4 regions of the Sphingomonas fucosidasi genome follow, and region 3 is predicted to be linked to each of the others. Evidence: riboswitches for the same ligand, from Rfam matches in the RefSeq annotation. Region 3 holds a riboswitch; each other region holds the start of a gene.
The links. Region 3 has a riboswitch for cobalamin ahead of cobW (cobalamin biosynthesis protein CobW). Riboswitches for the same ligand answer to the same signal wherever they lie in the genome.
Positions count from the first base shown of each region.

Region 1: linked by a shared signal. The riboswitch ahead of U1737_RS03185 (DUF1636 domain-containing protein) and the one ahead of cobW (cobalamin biosynthesis protein CobW) in region 3 are both predicted to bind cobalamin.
Region 2: linked by a shared signal. The riboswitch ahead of U1737_RS15670 (TonB-dependent receptor plug domain-containing protein) and the one ahead of cobW (cobalamin biosynthesis protein CobW) in region 3 are both predicted to bind cobalamin.
Region 4: linked by a shared signal. The riboswitch ahead of U1737_RS05165 (TonB-dependent receptor) and the one ahead of cobW (cobalamin biosynthesis protein CobW) in region 3 are both predicted to bind cobalamin.

Region 1 covers NZ_JAXOJR010000001.1:728,142-732,008, forward strand. The annotation lists gene U1737_RS03175 (histidine phosphatase family protein) at 1-470, opposite strand, end outside; gene cobT (nicotinate-nucleotide--dimethylbenzimidazole phosphoribosyltransferase) at 479-1,492, opposite strand; gene U1737_RS03185 (DUF1636 domain-containing protein) at 1,489-1,896, opposite strand; cobalamin riboswitch at 2,069-2,263, opposite strand; gene cobO (cob(I)yrinic acid a,c-diamide adenosyltransferase) at 2,470-3,075, opposite strand; gene U1737_RS03195 (NAD(P)/FAD-dependent oxidoreductase) at 3,130-3,867, shown strand, end outside.
Region 2 covers NZ_JAXOJR010000008.1:181,060-184,926, forward strand. The annotation lists gene U1737_RS15665 (TonB-dependent receptor) at 1-1,124, shown strand, start outside; cobalamin riboswitch at 1,298-1,512, shown strand; gene U1737_RS15670 (TonB-dependent receptor plug domain-containing protein) at 1,628-3,526, shown strand; gene U1737_RS15675 (ABC transporter substrate-binding protein) at 3,523-3,867, shown strand, end outside.
Region 3 covers NZ_JAXOJR010000001.1:519,763-523,629, forward strand. The annotation lists gene cobN (cobaltochelatase subunit CobN) at 1-1,294, opposite strand, end outside; gene cobW (cobalamin biosynthesis protein CobW) at 1,303-2,340, opposite strand; cobalamin riboswitch at 2,446-2,662, opposite strand; gene U1737_RS02310 (HoxN/HupN/NixA family nickel/cobalt transporter) at 2,834-3,867, opposite strand, start outside.
Region 4 covers NZ_JAXOJR010000002.1:356,029-359,895, reverse strand. The annotation lists gene U1737_RS05175 (TonB-dependent receptor) at 1-345, shown strand, start outside; gene U1737_RS05170 (PepSY-associated TM helix domain-containing protein) at 348-1,529, shown strand; cobalamin riboswitch at 1,836-2,075, shown strand; gene U1737_RS05165 (TonB-dependent receptor) at 2,244-3,867, shown strand, end outside.

The sequences.
Region 1 (3,867 bases), 210 kb from region 3:
GCCCAGATCTGCCGTCGATCGAACCCGCACAATTCCGCGAGCGCCGCCCGGATCGCGCCGCCATGCGTCACCACCAATGTCGATACCGGTGGCATAGCGGCCACTGCCTGCGCGACCCGATCCTGCAACGTGGACCAGCGTTCGCCATCCGGCGGTGGTGACGCATCGGGATCGTCGTAGAATGCGGCCAATTCGGCAGGATCGATTGCCGCCGGGTCCAGCCCGTCCCATGCCCCGAAATCGAGTTCGCGCCAGCGTGGGTCGACCTCAACCGTAACGCCTCGCGGTTCACCGATCGCCGCCGCACAGGCGCGTGCGCGGATCAGATCGGAGGCCTCGATCCGTTCGATCGCGATGCCCTTCGCGCGTGCGACACAGGCGGCGATCCCCGCCTCGGTTGCCGGGTTGTCGGTCCGTCCGAGCATTCGCTCCGCCACCTCGGGCGCCCCGTGCCGCATCAGGTGCAGCATGTACGCGCTCACGCCGCCGAAACGCCCGCCTCGGCGAACGTCGCCATCTCGGCATGCACGGCCAGCGCGGCTCGAACCAGCAACGTCGCAGTCGCAGAGCCGCTGCCCTCGCCCAGCCGCATCCCAAGCGAGAGCAATGGTTCGATGCCCATTCGCTCAAGCAGAACACGGTGCCCCGGCTCGGCCGAGACATGGCCCGCAAGGCAATGCGCGAGAATGTCGGGACACGCCGCCGCCAACGGCGCGATCGCCGCACAGCAGATGAACCCATCGAGCATCACCGGCACGCCCGCCTGCCGTGCGGCAACCACCGCGCCTGCGATCGCCGCCAACTCGCGCCCACCAAGCCGCCGCAAGATCTCGAACGGCGTGGCCAGCGCGTCGCGGTGCAACGCGACCCCGGCTTCGACCACCGCGATCTTCCGCGCGATGCCCTCATCATCGACCCCCGTACCCGGCCCTACCCAGTCGCTCGCCGACCCGCCGAAGCTCGCCAGGCACAGCGCCGCGGCGGTCGTCGAATTGCCGATCCCCATCTCGCCGAGCACGACCAAGTCCGGCACATCCGCGACCGCCGCCGCGCCAGCGTTCAACGCGGCAAGGCACTCGTCCTCCGACATCGCCGGCGCTTGCGTGAAATCCGCGGTCGGGCGATCGAGGTCGAGCGACACGATCTTCAGCTTGAGGCCCGCCGCTCGCGACAGCGCGTTGATCGCCGCGCCGCCAGCCTCGAAATTGGAGACCATCTGCGCGGTGACCGAGGCCGGAAACGCGCTCACACCGCGCGCGACGATGCCGTGGTTGCCCGCGAACACGACCGCGCTACCGCGATCGAGCCGCGGCAGCGGGTTGCCCTGCCACCCGGCCATGAAGACCGCGATATCCTCCAGCCGCCCGAGCGACGCAGTTGGCTTGGTCAGTTGGCCTTGCCGGGCGACCGCAGCGGAGCGCGCCGTAGCATCCGCCTGCGGCAAGCCGTGCAACGCCGCGAGAAACGCGGCGGGCGTCGCGAACGCGGTCATTCGACGACGAAGCCCGCGGGCGGCGTGCGGGTGATGAAATGGCCTTTCACGCCCTGCGGCCATTGCTTGAACGGCACCTGCCCGAACGCGCTTTCGCCGTAGAGCTTCGCGTAATCGAGGATCGCGCGTGCGGAATCCTCGGTCGGTTCGAACCGGCCGAGCACATAACCGACCTTGGCGGGTGCGCGCAGGTGGATGGTGCAGAAATCCTGGCATGCGAACAGGCACGGCATCTCCTGCACCGCAACGTCGGCATAGGCGGGATCGCTTGCCTGCACCGCTTTCAGCGCGCTCACCAGCCTTGCGCCGCCGCGCTGGCCCTGCTCGTCGTCGCGCGCATCGGCGGAATGGCGGCACGTGTTGCACGCAACCACCGCGACGCCGTCTTCGACCGGCTTCAGCATGTCCGTTCCCGGACGATCTCAGAACGATTTATACTAGGCATAGGAACCCCTTCGGACAGTCGGACCCGCACCGCACGAAGGGCGAAAGGCGCACGCCTCCGGCCTCCGCGAAACGCGAAGCGATGTCGTCGCTCGGGGTGTTACCCGTTCGTTCGGCGCACCCTGGCCGGACGAAAGACGACCGCGACGGGCAGGTCTCCTGGCTCGCGGGTCAACGCCGTCCGCGCCGCCTTCTCGGGAGTATCCCAATGGCATGTGGCACGATGGCTCGCCGCGTACAGTTGCAGGGGCAGCCGGGTGTTTCCCGTTCCCATTTCATTTCCCTAAGCGTTGCCGCCTCGGGAAAACCTGTCGCGGGTCGAGCGATACGCGGGAGGCTTGGGGGACGCAAGATAGCGGCGCGCGTTAGGTGCTCTCGCCAGCAGTTCCACCAATCCGCTCGTCATCCTGACGAAAGTCAGGACCCAGGGTAACGGGCGGCGACCTTCGTGGCTCTGGGTCCTGACTTTCGTCAGGATGACGGAGCGTTTTTGGCTAGCGCCGTGACCTGCAGAACGTTCGCGTGAGATCGGCCTAAAACTCCACGCCAGCCTGGGCCTTCACCCCCGATCGGAACGGATGCTTCACCTGAGTCATCTCGGTGACCAGATCCGCCACCTCGATCAGCGCATCCGGCGCGTTCCGCCCGGTCACCACGACATGCGTCATCTCGGGCTTCGCCGCCAACACCGCCAGCACCTCGTCGACCGGCAGATACTCATACCGCAACACGATGTTCAGCTCGTCCGCCACTACCATCGCATAGGATGGGTCGGCGATCATCCGCTTCACCTCGTCCCAGGCCTCGCGCGCCACCGCGATGTCGCGCGCGCGGTCCTGCGTATCCCAGGTGAAGCCCTCCCCCATCGGCTTGAATTCGCACAGGTCCGGGAACGCATCGAAGATCGCCTTCTCGCCGGTCGCCATCGCGCCCTTGACGAACTGCACCACACCGACTTTCCGCCCATGCCCGATCATCCGCACCGCCATGCCGAACGCGGCGGTCGACTTGCCCTTGCCCTTGCCGGTGTGGACGATGATCAGGCCCTTCTCGATCGTCTTGCTCGCGACGATCCGGTCATGGACCTCCTTTCGCTTCGCACTCTTGGCATTCTGCTCGTCGTCGGTCCGCATGATCATATCCTCTCGTCCTCCCGATGGCGGATCGCGCCGCGCGGCGCTAGAGGACCGAGCATGCTCCGCATCACCGACCTCAAGCTCCCGCTCAACCACGCCGACGAAGCGCTCCCCGCCGCGATCCGCGACCGTCTGCGCGTCACCCCGCGCGACCTGATCCGCTACACCATCGCTCGCCGCGCACATGACGCACGCGACAAGATGGACATCCACCTGGTCTATTCGGTCGACGTCACGCTGAAGAACGAGGACACGGTCCTCACGCGGTTCCGCAAGGATCGCCACGTCCAGCGCACACCGGATACAGGGTACCGCTTCGTCACGAAAACCGGTCCGAGCTACAAGGGCCTGCGCCCGGTGGTCGTCGGCGCGGGACCTTGCGGATTGTTCGCCGGCCTGATCCTCGCGCAGATGGGGCTGCGGCCGATAATCCTCGATCGCGGCAAAGTCGTCCGCGAGCGCACCAAGGACACCTGGGGCCTCTGGCGGAAAAGCGTCCTCAACCCCGAATCCAACGTCCAGTTCGGCGAAGGCGGTGCCGGCACCTTCTCCGACGGCAAGCTCTGGAGCCAGATCAAGGACCCGCGCCATCTCGGCCGGAAAGTCCTGACCGAGTTCGTCAAAGCCGGCGCGCCGCCCGAAATCCTGACCGAAGCGCACCCGCATATCGGCACCTTCCGCCTCGTCACGATGGTCGAGAGCATGCGCGAGACGATCGAGGCGCTGGGCGGCGAATACCGCTTCTCCACCCGCGTCGACGGTCTCGACATCATCGAGCAGGCCGGTACGCGCCAA
Region 2 (3,867 bases), on a different contig from region 3:
CGCTGAATCAGTATAATACGCCGGCCACCGGGCTGGGCGGACGGATCGAGGTCGCGCCGCCGCTGGGCGAGACCATCACGCTCAGGCTGGGTGCCGATATTCGCGACGTGAGCGGCAAGACGCAGGAACTCTATACGTTCGTCAACGCAGCGCCCACGCGACGGCGCGAGGCTGGCGGGAGCACGACGACGACCGGCGTGTTCGCCGATGGGAGCCTGGTCGCGGGCGACTTCACGTTCAGTCTTGGAGGACGGGTCGACTGGTGGTCGATCGACGGCGGCTATCTGTCCGAGCGCCCGTTGGCGACCGGCGCGGCGCTGACCGACCTGCGCTATGCAGACCGCGACGGCAGCGAGACGACCGGGCGGGCTGGCATCGCGTACCAGCCGATCGAGGCGATCACGCTGCGAGTCGCCGGCTATCGCGGATGGCGACTGCCGACGCTCAACGAACTGTACCGCCCGTTCCGGGTCGGCAACGACGCGACCGCGGCGAATGCATTGCTGTCGCCGGAGCGGCTGACCGGGGTCGAGGGTGGCGTCACGCTGACGCCGACGCCGGGCGTGAGCATCGCCGCGACCTATTTCTACAACCGGCTGAAGAACGCGATTGCCAACGTCACGACGACCAACCCGCCGCAGGTGCTGCCGGGGGTGGCGACCTACCGCGTCCGCCAGAATCTCGATGCGATCCGCGCGCATGGCTTCGAACTGGATGCATCGTATCGACCTGGTCGATTTGGCGTGCAGGCATCTTGGTCGCACACGAACTCGAAGGTCGAAGGGTCTGGGATCACCGCCGCTCTGGACGGCTTGCGGCCGGCGCAAACCCCGCGCGACCAGGTGTCGGGGACGGTCGACTGGCGGCACGACGCGGCGGCTCTGTCGTTGACCGTGCGGCATATCGGCCGGCAATTCGACGACGACCAGAATTCGCGGGTGCTTGGGGCCGCGACGACTCTCGATGCCTATGCCGCGCTGCCGATCCTGCGCGCGCTGGTGGCCGAGGTGCGCGGCGAGAACCTGTTCGACGAGCGGGTCGAGGCGGGGATCAGCGGCGCCAACATCGTCGAGCGCGCGACGCCGCGGACGATCTGGATCGGGCTGCGCTACGGAGGACGGTGAGTCCGAACGATCCTCCCCCGCCAGGGGGAGGTGGCGCCGAAGGCGACGGAGGGGGAGGACTACGCCAAAGCGGTTATCGCATTCCTCCTCCTCCGTCTGGCAAGCGCCAGCCACCTCCCCCTGGCGGGGGAGGACCAGTAGACCTCGCGTTGACCCGTGCATGTCGCGCGACTAATGCCACTCCCGTGAAGGGTTCCCGGCGACGGGATCAAAAGGGAAGTCGGTGCGTGGGCCGGGTCGTCAGATCCAAATCCGCAAGACCGGCGCTGTACCCGCAACTGTGACCGGATAGCGGCCACCCCGACATGCCACTGGGTTTCGACCTGGGAAGGCGGGGTGGGCGCGGCGACCCGGAAGCCAGGAGACCTGCCTCTCACGGTCGATCCACTGCGCGGGCGGGTGTCCGGCGCGGACGAGTGCTCCGGTCCAGCCGGGTTTCCTCGAGCGAGAGACGTCTGGCCGCCCGGCGAATGGTCGCTGGCGGTTCTGGTTAGGACGTGCCCATGACGAAATTCTTCCTTCTGCTCGGCGCCGCGGCGATCGCAGCGCCCGCTTTTGCCCAGACCATCCCCGATCCCGACGCTTCCGAAGTCGTCGTCACCGCGACCCGTGCCGCGCAACCGCTGAGCGAGATCGGCCAGGCCGTCACCGTCATCGACCGCGCCGAGATCGAGCGCCGCCAGACCGTTATCGTCTCCGACCTGCTCGCGACCACGCCGGGCGTCACCGTCACGCGTAACGGCACGGTCGGCGCGCTGACCAGCGTCCGTATCCGCGGTGCCGAGGCGGACCAGACGCTCGTCGTGATCGACGGCGTCCGCGTCAACGATCCGTCGTCGACCGGCGGCGGCTTCAACTTCGGCAATCTGCTGTCGAGCTCGGTCGAGCGGATCGAGGTGCTCCGCGGCCCGAACTCGGTGCCATGGGGCAGCCAGGCGATCGGCGGCGTCGTCAACATCATCACCGCCGCGCCAACCGGAGGCGTCCAGGCGCGCGCCAACGCCGAATATGGCTATGCCGACAGCGTGTTCGCGAGCGCGGGCGTCTCGGGCAAGTCCGGGCCGGTATCGGGCTCGCTGACCGGCGGCTATCTCCGCACCGAGGGCATCTCGTCGGCGGCCAGCGGCACCGAGCGCGACGGCTATCGCCAATATGGCGCGACCGGGCGCGTGGGCGTCGAGCTCGCGCCAGGCATCGGTCTCGACCTGCGCGGCTATTTCGCCGACAGCCGCGTCGCGATCGACGGCTTCCCGGCACCTGATTACGTGCTCGCCGACACGCCCGAATATTCGAAGACGCGCGAGGCTTACGGCTATGCCGGGCTGCACGCGAACTTCGCCGATGGCCGGTTCAACAACCGCGTCGCGTTCACGATCGCCGACATCAACCGCGACAATTACGACCCGAGCTTCGGCAGCGATCCGACCTTCATTGGTCGCGGCCGCAGCGAACGCTACGAATACCAAGGCGACTTCCGCCCGTTCGACCAGGTCCGCGTGGTCGCCGGAGTCGAGCGCGAGAACAGCCGCTTCAACGACGGCTTCACCTTCGCGGATACCGGCATCACCAGCGTCTACGGCCAGCTGATCGTCAAGCCGCTCGACATCCTCACGATCACCGGCGGCATCCGCAACGACGATCACGACGATTTCGGCAGCCACACGACGTTCGGAGCCAACGCGGCACTGGCGTTGCGCACCGGCACGACGATCCGCGCAAGCTATGGCGAAGGCTTCAAGGCACCCACCTTGTACCAGCTCTTTTCCGACTACGGGAACCGCGGCCTCGATCCGGAGACCGCGCGCAACTTCGACGTCGGTGTCGAGCAGGCGTTCCTCGCCAACCGAGTCCGCGCAGGCGTAACCTATTTCAACCGCCGTACGCGCAACCAGATCGACTTCCGCGATTGCAGCCCGGCGGAGCAGACGACCGCCGGTTCGATCTGCGTCGACCGCCCGTTCGGCGTCTACGACAACATTGCCCGCGCCGAGGCGGACGGCGTCGAGTTCACCTTGGCGCTGCGCCCGGTCGACGCGCTGACGCTGACGGCGAACTACAGCTATATCGACACCGAGAACCGCACGATCGGCAGCGATTTCGGCAACGATCTCGCGCGCCGTCCCAAGCAGACCGCAAGCGTCGACGCCGATTACCGGTTCGCGTTCGGGCTGTCCGTCGGCGGTACCGTGACGATGGTCGGCGACAGCTTCGACGACGCCGCCAATACCGCGCGGCTCGACGGCTATGCGCTGGCAGGCGTCCGCGCCGAACTGCCGATCAACGACCGGATCGCGCTGTACGGCCGCGTCGATAACCTGACCGATTCGCGGTACGAGACGGTCGCGGGGTACGGCAATTACGGCCGCGCGGCGTATGGCGGCGTGCGGTTGCGCCTGAAGTGAGGCGCGGGGCGATCCTCCTCGCGCTCCTGCTCGGGGGCTGCGCACAATCCCCCGGCGCGGGCGGTGGCGGGGGGATCGTCTCGACCAATCCGTGCGTGGATTCGGTGCTGATCCGGATCCTGCCCGCATCGCGGATTGCCGGGATCAGCCATTATTCACAGGACCCGGCGGCGACCTCGCTCCCGCTTTCGGTAGCTCGCCGCTTCCACGGCATCGCCGGGACCGCCGAAGAGGTGATCGCGCTGCACCCCGATCTCGTCATCGCCAGCACGTATACGCCGCCGGCGACCCAGGCGGCCTACGCGCGGGCCGGGCTGAAGACGCTGCTGCTCGGCATCCCC
Region 3 (3,867 bases):
TGCGCGAGGTGGCCAGATCGGTTGCATCGGGCGTGATCGCGTAACCGGCCTGAGTAAGGTCGGCGAGGATCGCCTGCGTGGAGGCGAGCGCGTCGAGACCGACGGCGTGTGCCATCTGGTACGTCTTGCCGGGATAGGTCGAGAGGACGATCGCGATGCGGTGGTCGGCGATGGGTTTGCTGGCGAGGTTCGTCCAGGCTTCGATCCGCGCAGCGATCGCGGTGATGCGCGCGGGGTCGGCGCGGTGTTCGCGGCGGGTGTATTCGAGGTCGCCGTCCCTCGCGGCGGCTTCCTTGAAGCTGGCGACGCCGGCGAAGAGGCGGCCGTCCACTTCGGGAAGGACCACGTGCATGGCGAGGTCGGCGGGCGACAGGCCACGTGTGGCACCGGCCCAGGCGGCGCGGTCGGAGGTGGCCAGCGCGATCTGGAAGACGGGGACGTCGGCGTCGTCGAGTGGGGTCGTGTCGCTCGCGCCGCGTGCGGAGAAGGCGGTGGCGTTGACGATCGCGGCGGGTTTCAAAGCTCGGACCCAATGGCCCATCCAGCCGGCCGCATCCGGTGCCTTGAGCGAGGGCGCGAAGAGGCCGAGGACGTCGAAGCCTCGCGCGGTCAGTTCGGCGTGCAGGGCTTCGATCGGGTGGAGGTCGGCGGCGGTCAGGTAGGAGCGGTAGAATACGACCAGCACGCGGGGGCGGTGCGCGTTGAGCGCGAACGCGGCCGGGCACGTCACGCCGTCGTGCGGTTGCCAGCCGCCTACATCGGCGATCGCACGGACTCCGGTGACCGGGCCGGCATAGCAACCGGCGGCCAGCGCGAACTGCGCGAGTGCCGCCTGCGCCGCGACCGCGCCGCCGGTGTCGCAGAGGTGAGCCAGGCGGCGCAGCGTCGAGAGCGGGATCGTCGAAGCGGCGTCGAGGCGCGTGTCGATGCGACCGTCCGCGGCGAGAACAGCGAGCGCGATGCCCTTCTTGCGTGCGAGGTTTTCGACCTGTTGCAGGCCGTAGCTCCAATAGGAGCGGCCCCCGATCAGCCGGATCAGGATGCCCTTCGCGCCGGCCAACGTTTGCTCGACATAGGTGTCGACCGAGAGCGGGTGCTGGAGCGCGGTCAGGTTCGCGAGGCGTAGCGACGGAAGCCGACTTCCGGCAGCATCCGCACGTCTCCAACCCGCCGCGAATGCGCCGAGGTCACCGTCGGAGAAGGATAGGACGACGAGATCCGCAGGGGATTGGGCGAGGTCCTGCGGGACCGCGCTTTCCTCCACCCCGTGGGTCTCGCGGAAGACGACGTGCATCGTGGGCCTCAGCCGTCCAGCGCGGCCTTGATGCGGGCCTCGTCGATCCGGTCGTGCTCGGCGATCACCACGAGTTGCGTGCGGCGCGGTTCGCCCGCGCGCCAGGGGCGGTCGTACTGCGTCCGGACGCGCGCGCCGACGGCCTGGACGAGGAGGCGCATCGGCTTGCCGGTGACGGCGGCGTACCCTTTCACGCGGAGGATGTCGGCGCTGCGGGCGAGCGCCTCGATCTTCGCGGTCAGATCGGCGGGGTCGGCGATCTCGCCCAGCTCGACGACGACGCTGTCGAAATCGTCATGCTCGTGATCGTCCTCGCCGTCGTGATGCGAGGGGCGGCTGGCGATGTCGTCTTCGGCGGCGGCGTTGAGACCGAGGATCACGCGCGGGTCGATGATGCCGTCGGTGAGGTCGATGACCGGGAGCGGCCGTGCGGACTCTGCGGCGATCACCGCGCGCGCCTTGGCGACGCCTTCGGGTCCGGCGAGGTCGACCTTGGTCAGGAGTACGAGATCTGCGCAGGCGAGCTGGTCCTCGAACACTTCCGACAACGGCGTCTCGTGATCGACGCTGGGGTCGGCGGCGCGCTGCGCGTCGAGCGCGGCGACGTCTGGGGCGAAGCGACCCGCGGCGACCGCCTCGGCATCGGCGAGCGCGATGACGCCGTCGACGGTGATGCGCGAGCGGATCGCGGGCCAGTCGAATGCCTTCAGCAGCGGCTTGGGCAATGCGAGGCCGGAGGTCTCGATCAGGATGTGATCGGGGCGCGGGTCGAGTGCGAGCAAGGTCTCGACGGTCGGGATGAAGTCGTCGGCGACGGTGCAGCAGATGCAGCCATTGGCCAGCTCGACGACGTTTTCGGCCGGGCAATCGGGGATCGCGCAGCCCTTGAGGATGTCGCCGTCGATGCCGAGCGTGCCGAATTCGTTGACGACGACCGCAAGGCGGCGGCCGTTCGCGTTGCGGATCAGGTGGCTGATGAGCGTGGTCTTGCCCGCGCCCAGGAAGCCGGTGACGATGGTGACGGGGACCTTTGAAAGATCGGACATGATTATTTCCTCGACGTCTAAAAGCACGCACGCACGACCTTTCGGCCGCACGCGTTCGTCGCTCAGACGGAGTACCGTGCCGCGACCATCCCCTGGATCGTAGCAAGAGCGACCATTGCGCTGGCAGGTCTCCTGGCTCGCGGGTCGAAGCTCGACGTACGCCTTCCCAGGTTTTCACCCAGTGGCTGCCCTCCGAAACGAAGGGCGTGTGCGTCTCGCTCACCGCTTACAGTTGCAGGGACAGCTGCGGCATTGGGAGGACACCCTCCCGCACCGCATTCCCATTCAAGCCCCGAAGGGCACCGGCGCGATCTGTGAGGTTCGGTGAAACCGAGCCTCAGTGGTGGGTTAGAGGAATTTGGCGAGTGTGCCAATGCGCCTTGCGTTCGTCATGCCGGGCTCGTTCCGGCATCCACGGTTCCGCATACTCGATAGTTGTGAGTTTGCGGGACGGTGGACCCCGGAACAAGTCCGGGGTGACGGAGGGGGGCGGCTACCCGTGCCTCACCTCGATCTCGTCGAAGCGTTTCCAGCGGTAGATCGCGAAGCTCAGCACCCAGCAGAGGACGAACAGGCCGATGATCGCGAAGCCGAGGCCGTTGAAATTTTCGCCCAGTGCGGCCGCCAGATCCCAGATGCCGCCGGTCAAGCCCAGCTTTGCGCCAAGCAGCGCCAGTGTCTCGATCCCGCCGATTGCGATCGCGACGATTGCGGAGATCAGCGTGATGGTGATGTTGTAGTAGAGTTTGCGGATCGGCTTCACGAACGCCCATTCGTAAGCACCGAGCATGACGACGCCGTCCGCGGTGTCGACCAGCGCCATGCCGGTCGCGAACAGTACGGGAAGCACCAGCACGATGCCGATCGAGAGACCGTCGGCGGCCTGGCTTGCGGAAAGGCCGAGGATCGCGACTTCCGTAGCGGTGTCGAAGCCGAGCCCGAACAGGAAGCCGAGCGGGGCCATGTGCCAGCTTCGCGTGACGAGCCGGAACATCGGCCGGAACAGTCGCGCGAGCAGCCCGCGGTTGCCGAGCAGGAGGTCGAGATCCTCCTCGACATAGGTCCCGCCGCCGCGGACATGGCCGAAGGTGCGCCAGACCGAGCGCAGGATGATGAGGTTCATCGCGGCGATCGTGAAAAGGAACAGCGCGGAGATCGTCGTCGCGACGACGCCGCCGACCTGTTTGAACGCCTCGAACTGCGACAGCGCGCTGGCGGTGAGCGCGATCGCGACGGCGGCGATCAGGACGATCCCCGAATGGCCGATCGCGAACCAGAAGCCGACCGCGATCGGGCGATGGCCGTCCTGCATGAGCTTGCGCGTCACGTTGTCGATCGCGGCGATGTGGTCCGCATCGACTGCGTGCCGCAGGCCGAGGCCCCAGGCCAGCAAGGCCGTGCCGAGCATCAGCGGCTGCGCGTGGAACAGCGAGAACGCCCAGCACCACGCCGCGATGTTGGCCACGATCAGGCCTAAGAACATCCAGCCGATGCGCTTGCGTGTCGAAACCCGCGTCGGTCGCTCAA
Region 4 (3,867 bases), on a different contig from region 3:
GTGAGCGGCGTGCGCGTCGACCGGCGCGGCAACCGTCCGATCAACATCCCCTCGACCACGGTCAACGGCTCGGCGCTCTATACGATCGCCGACACGGTGACGCTGGGCGGCTTCCTCCGCCACGCGAGCGCCTTCTACACCGACACCGCCAACACCATCGGGGTCGCAGGGCATACCGTGCTCGATGCAAGCCTATCGTTCCCGGTCGCACCACAGGCAACCGTGACGCTGCGGGGCCGCAACCTGACCGATGCTTTCTACGGCGAATATTCCGGCTATCCGACCACCAACGTCTATATCGGCGCGCCGCGATCGTTCGAGGTCGCGCTGGCGACGCGGTTCTGACGATGACCGGGCATCGGCGATCAGCGGCATCGCGCGCGCGCATTCTCGTGCGGCGCGTCCATCTCTGGCTGGGGTTGAGTGTCGGGCTGTTGTTCGTGGTGCTGGGCCTCACAGGCTCGGCACTCGTCTTCTACACCGGCATCGACACGGCGCTTCATCCTGCGATCCAGGCCGGTCGCGACGATCCTGCGCCCGATTTGAACGCACGCGTCTGGGATCGCGCGCTGGCGACCGGGCGGGCACGCTGGCACGACACAGGCGGCAAGTGGACGCTTGAAGCAACGGGCGAAGGCGGTGCGATCCCGGCGCGCTATTATCCGGCGCCCGGCCACCACGGCGACCGGATGATGGTATGGTTCTCGGCCGATGGCACGCGCATCGTTCGTGCCGAACCGTGGGGCGGCTATCTCATGAGCTGGCTCTACCAACTTCATATGGCCCTTCTTGCCGGGGATATCGGCGGTCAGGTGGTGGGCTGGTCCGGGGTGCCGATGCTGCTGCTGTTGATCAGTGGCGTGGTGGCCTGGTGGCCGCGCGGACGCTGGCGCAAGGCGCTCGCCTTCAAGCGCGACGCCGCACCGATCCGTCGCCTGCGGGACCTCCACAAGCTGTCCGGCCTGTGGAACATGGTGCTGCTGTTCGTGCTCGTCGCGACCGGCGTGTTGCTGGCTCTGCCTGCCGTTACGCAAGCCCTGTTCCGACCTGCGGCGATACCCGCGCCGAAGTCGGTCGATGATGGAGCGGGCCGGATCACGATCGTTCGCGCGTTCGGGATAGCGCACCGGGCATTGCCTGACGGCCGGATCGTCTTCGTGGATGTGCCCAGCGCGCGGGATGCGCCGATCAGGGTGCGACTTCAGGTGGACGGCGATCCTCACCCACGCTTCCCCGGCAGTTACGTCTTCGTCGATCAGCCTTCGGGCCGGGTGCTGGCGGTGCACGATGTTCGGCGCGCCGGCACCGGGACCTTCCTGGTGAGCTGGATACGCACGCTGCACGACGGGACAGTCGGCGGAATGGCGACGCGGATCCTCGCGGTCCTGTTGGGCTTCGTGCCGACGCTGCTATTCGCGACCGGCCTTCTTCACTGGTTGCGCCGCGGCAGGGCTGTTCGCTCTGCCGGCAAATACCGGCCAGATACCAAGGCGGAATGTCCAAGCGACACGCCGCGCCGCCAGCGATAGCCGCTCCGTGTGCACGCCGGCCGGCATCGTCTGACGAAACGCCATCTGGCCGTGCTGATCTGCACTGCACGGCGACAGGCAGGAGCTGCGGCCGAACTGCACCGGTACGAGCGCGGTGGCCACGGGTTCTGCCTGCATGCGAAAGGTACGACGAGCGAGCATTGGTTCGACGAGCTTGTCTGGTGGCTACAATCTCGCCGTCTCTTAAAGCCGCGGCGAAATTGTCAGGTCGTGGCTTTGGGGCATGGCGATTGCCCAGAGGCATTGATCGGGATACATCGGCGCCGCTGATCTGCTTTTGAAGCAGGCCGGCATGATCGCGTCGGTGTCCCGAGAGGGGCTTAATAGGGAACGCGGTGAGGGTGGTTCGCCGCCTGAATCCGAGGCTGTCCCTGCAACTGTAAGCGGCGAGCGCGATGCATATCGCTTCTTCCTTCATAGAAGGGGCAGCCACTGGGCCAGACGTTACGTCACGAGGGCCTGGGAAGGCCGTGCATCGTGTGATGACCCGTGAGCCAGGAGACCTGCCGGCGTCTGGTCGCTCTTGCCTGGCCCAGGGGGTGGCCGAGGCACGGTACTCCGTCGAGCGACGACGTGTGCGGTGGGGGCCGCACGGGCATGCGTGCCGGTCGCGATGGCGTCCGGCTGGCGCGGATGTCGGCCGTTCGCGGAAGGTCCCTGCCGGGTTCGCTCGACGCCCCGGGGATTACCGTAATGCCGTTCCTATCGTCTCGCTTCGCGTTTGCAGGGGCTTTGTTGTCGCCTGTGTTCGCAGCACCGCTCAACGCTCAGTCCGCGCCTACTTCCGACAACGAGGACATTCTGGTTGTCGGCCAGCATGCACAGGACACGCTCACCACGCCGAACGCGACCGGCAGCCGCCTGGGTCTCACGCCGCTCGAGACTCCCGCGACGATCTCGGTCATCGACGGCGCCACGATCCGCGCGCGCGGCGACCTGTCGGTGATCGACGCGACGAGCCGCGCACCGGGCATCAGCAACGCCGGCAACCCCGGCAACGGCGGCACCGCGCTCGCCGCGCGGGGCTTCAGCGGTCAGGGATCCGTGCTCCAGCTCATCGACGGCATAAGGCTGTTCCCGGCTGCCGGCACGATCACCTTTCCCACCGATCCGTGGATGGTCGAGCGTATCGACATCCTGAGCGGCCCGGCCTCCGTGCTCTACGGCCAGGGCGCGCTGGGCGGCGCGGTGAATGTCCTGATGCGCAAACCCGATACGCAGCGGACCCAGATTGAAGGCGAGATCGGCTATGGCTCGCAGGACAGCTTCCATGTGGCAGCCGGCGCAGGGGGGGCGATCACCGAGCGCCTCTCGTACCGCATCGATGGCAGCTATCGCCGATCGGACGGCTATGTCGATCGTGGCCAGTCGCGCAGCCATGCGGTGTCGGGCACGCTTCGCTGGGCACCGACCGACACGCTCGTCGTCACCGCGCGGGACGATTATGGCGACCAGAAGCCGATGCGCTATTTCGGCACGCCGCTGATCGACGCTCGGCTCGACGACCGCATCCGGGAACGCAACTACAACACGCGCGACGGCTTTATCCGCTACCGCGACAACCGCACCAGCCTGCAGGTCGACTGGACGCCGAGCGATGCACTGACCGTCAGCAACCAGGCCTATCGCCTCACGTCCAAACGCTACTGGCTCAATCTCGAAAGCTATTGCTGGATCGCCGCGGGCGGGGTCTGCCCCAACGGCAGCACCAACGCCGGGACGCCCGGCCGCGTCCTGCGCACCGACATGACCGGGATCGTCCACGACCAGACGCAATGGGGCGATCAGGGCAGCGTGACGCTCTGGACAGGCATCGCCGATGGCGTCAGCAACGACCTTGTTATGGGCTTCGACGTCAACCTCATCAAACTCACCTACTCCCACAACTTCGGTTCGGACCCGCAGGTTTCGGAGGTCGATCCTTTCGCGTTCGATCCCGGTCTGATCGTCGACACGCAGGGGATCGCACCGCGCTATCGCACGCGCATCGACGAATATGCGGTCTTTGCCGAGGACCGGCTGAAGCTCGGCACGCACGTCTCGATCGTCGGCGGCGTGCGCTACGAACGCGACAGGATACGCCGTTGGTCGATCGACTATCCGGGCGGCGCCAGCACGGAAACCTTAGCGCTCGACAAGCGGCTGCACAATATGACCTGGCGGATCGGGAGCGTCTATCAGCCGGTTCCGACGGTTTCGCTCTATGCGCAATATGCCACCGGCGTGGACCCGCTCGGGACGCTGACCACCTATTCGACGGGGCAGGTGCAGTTCAGCAACGCGGTGGGCGACCAGGTCGAAGTCGGTGCCAAGGCGG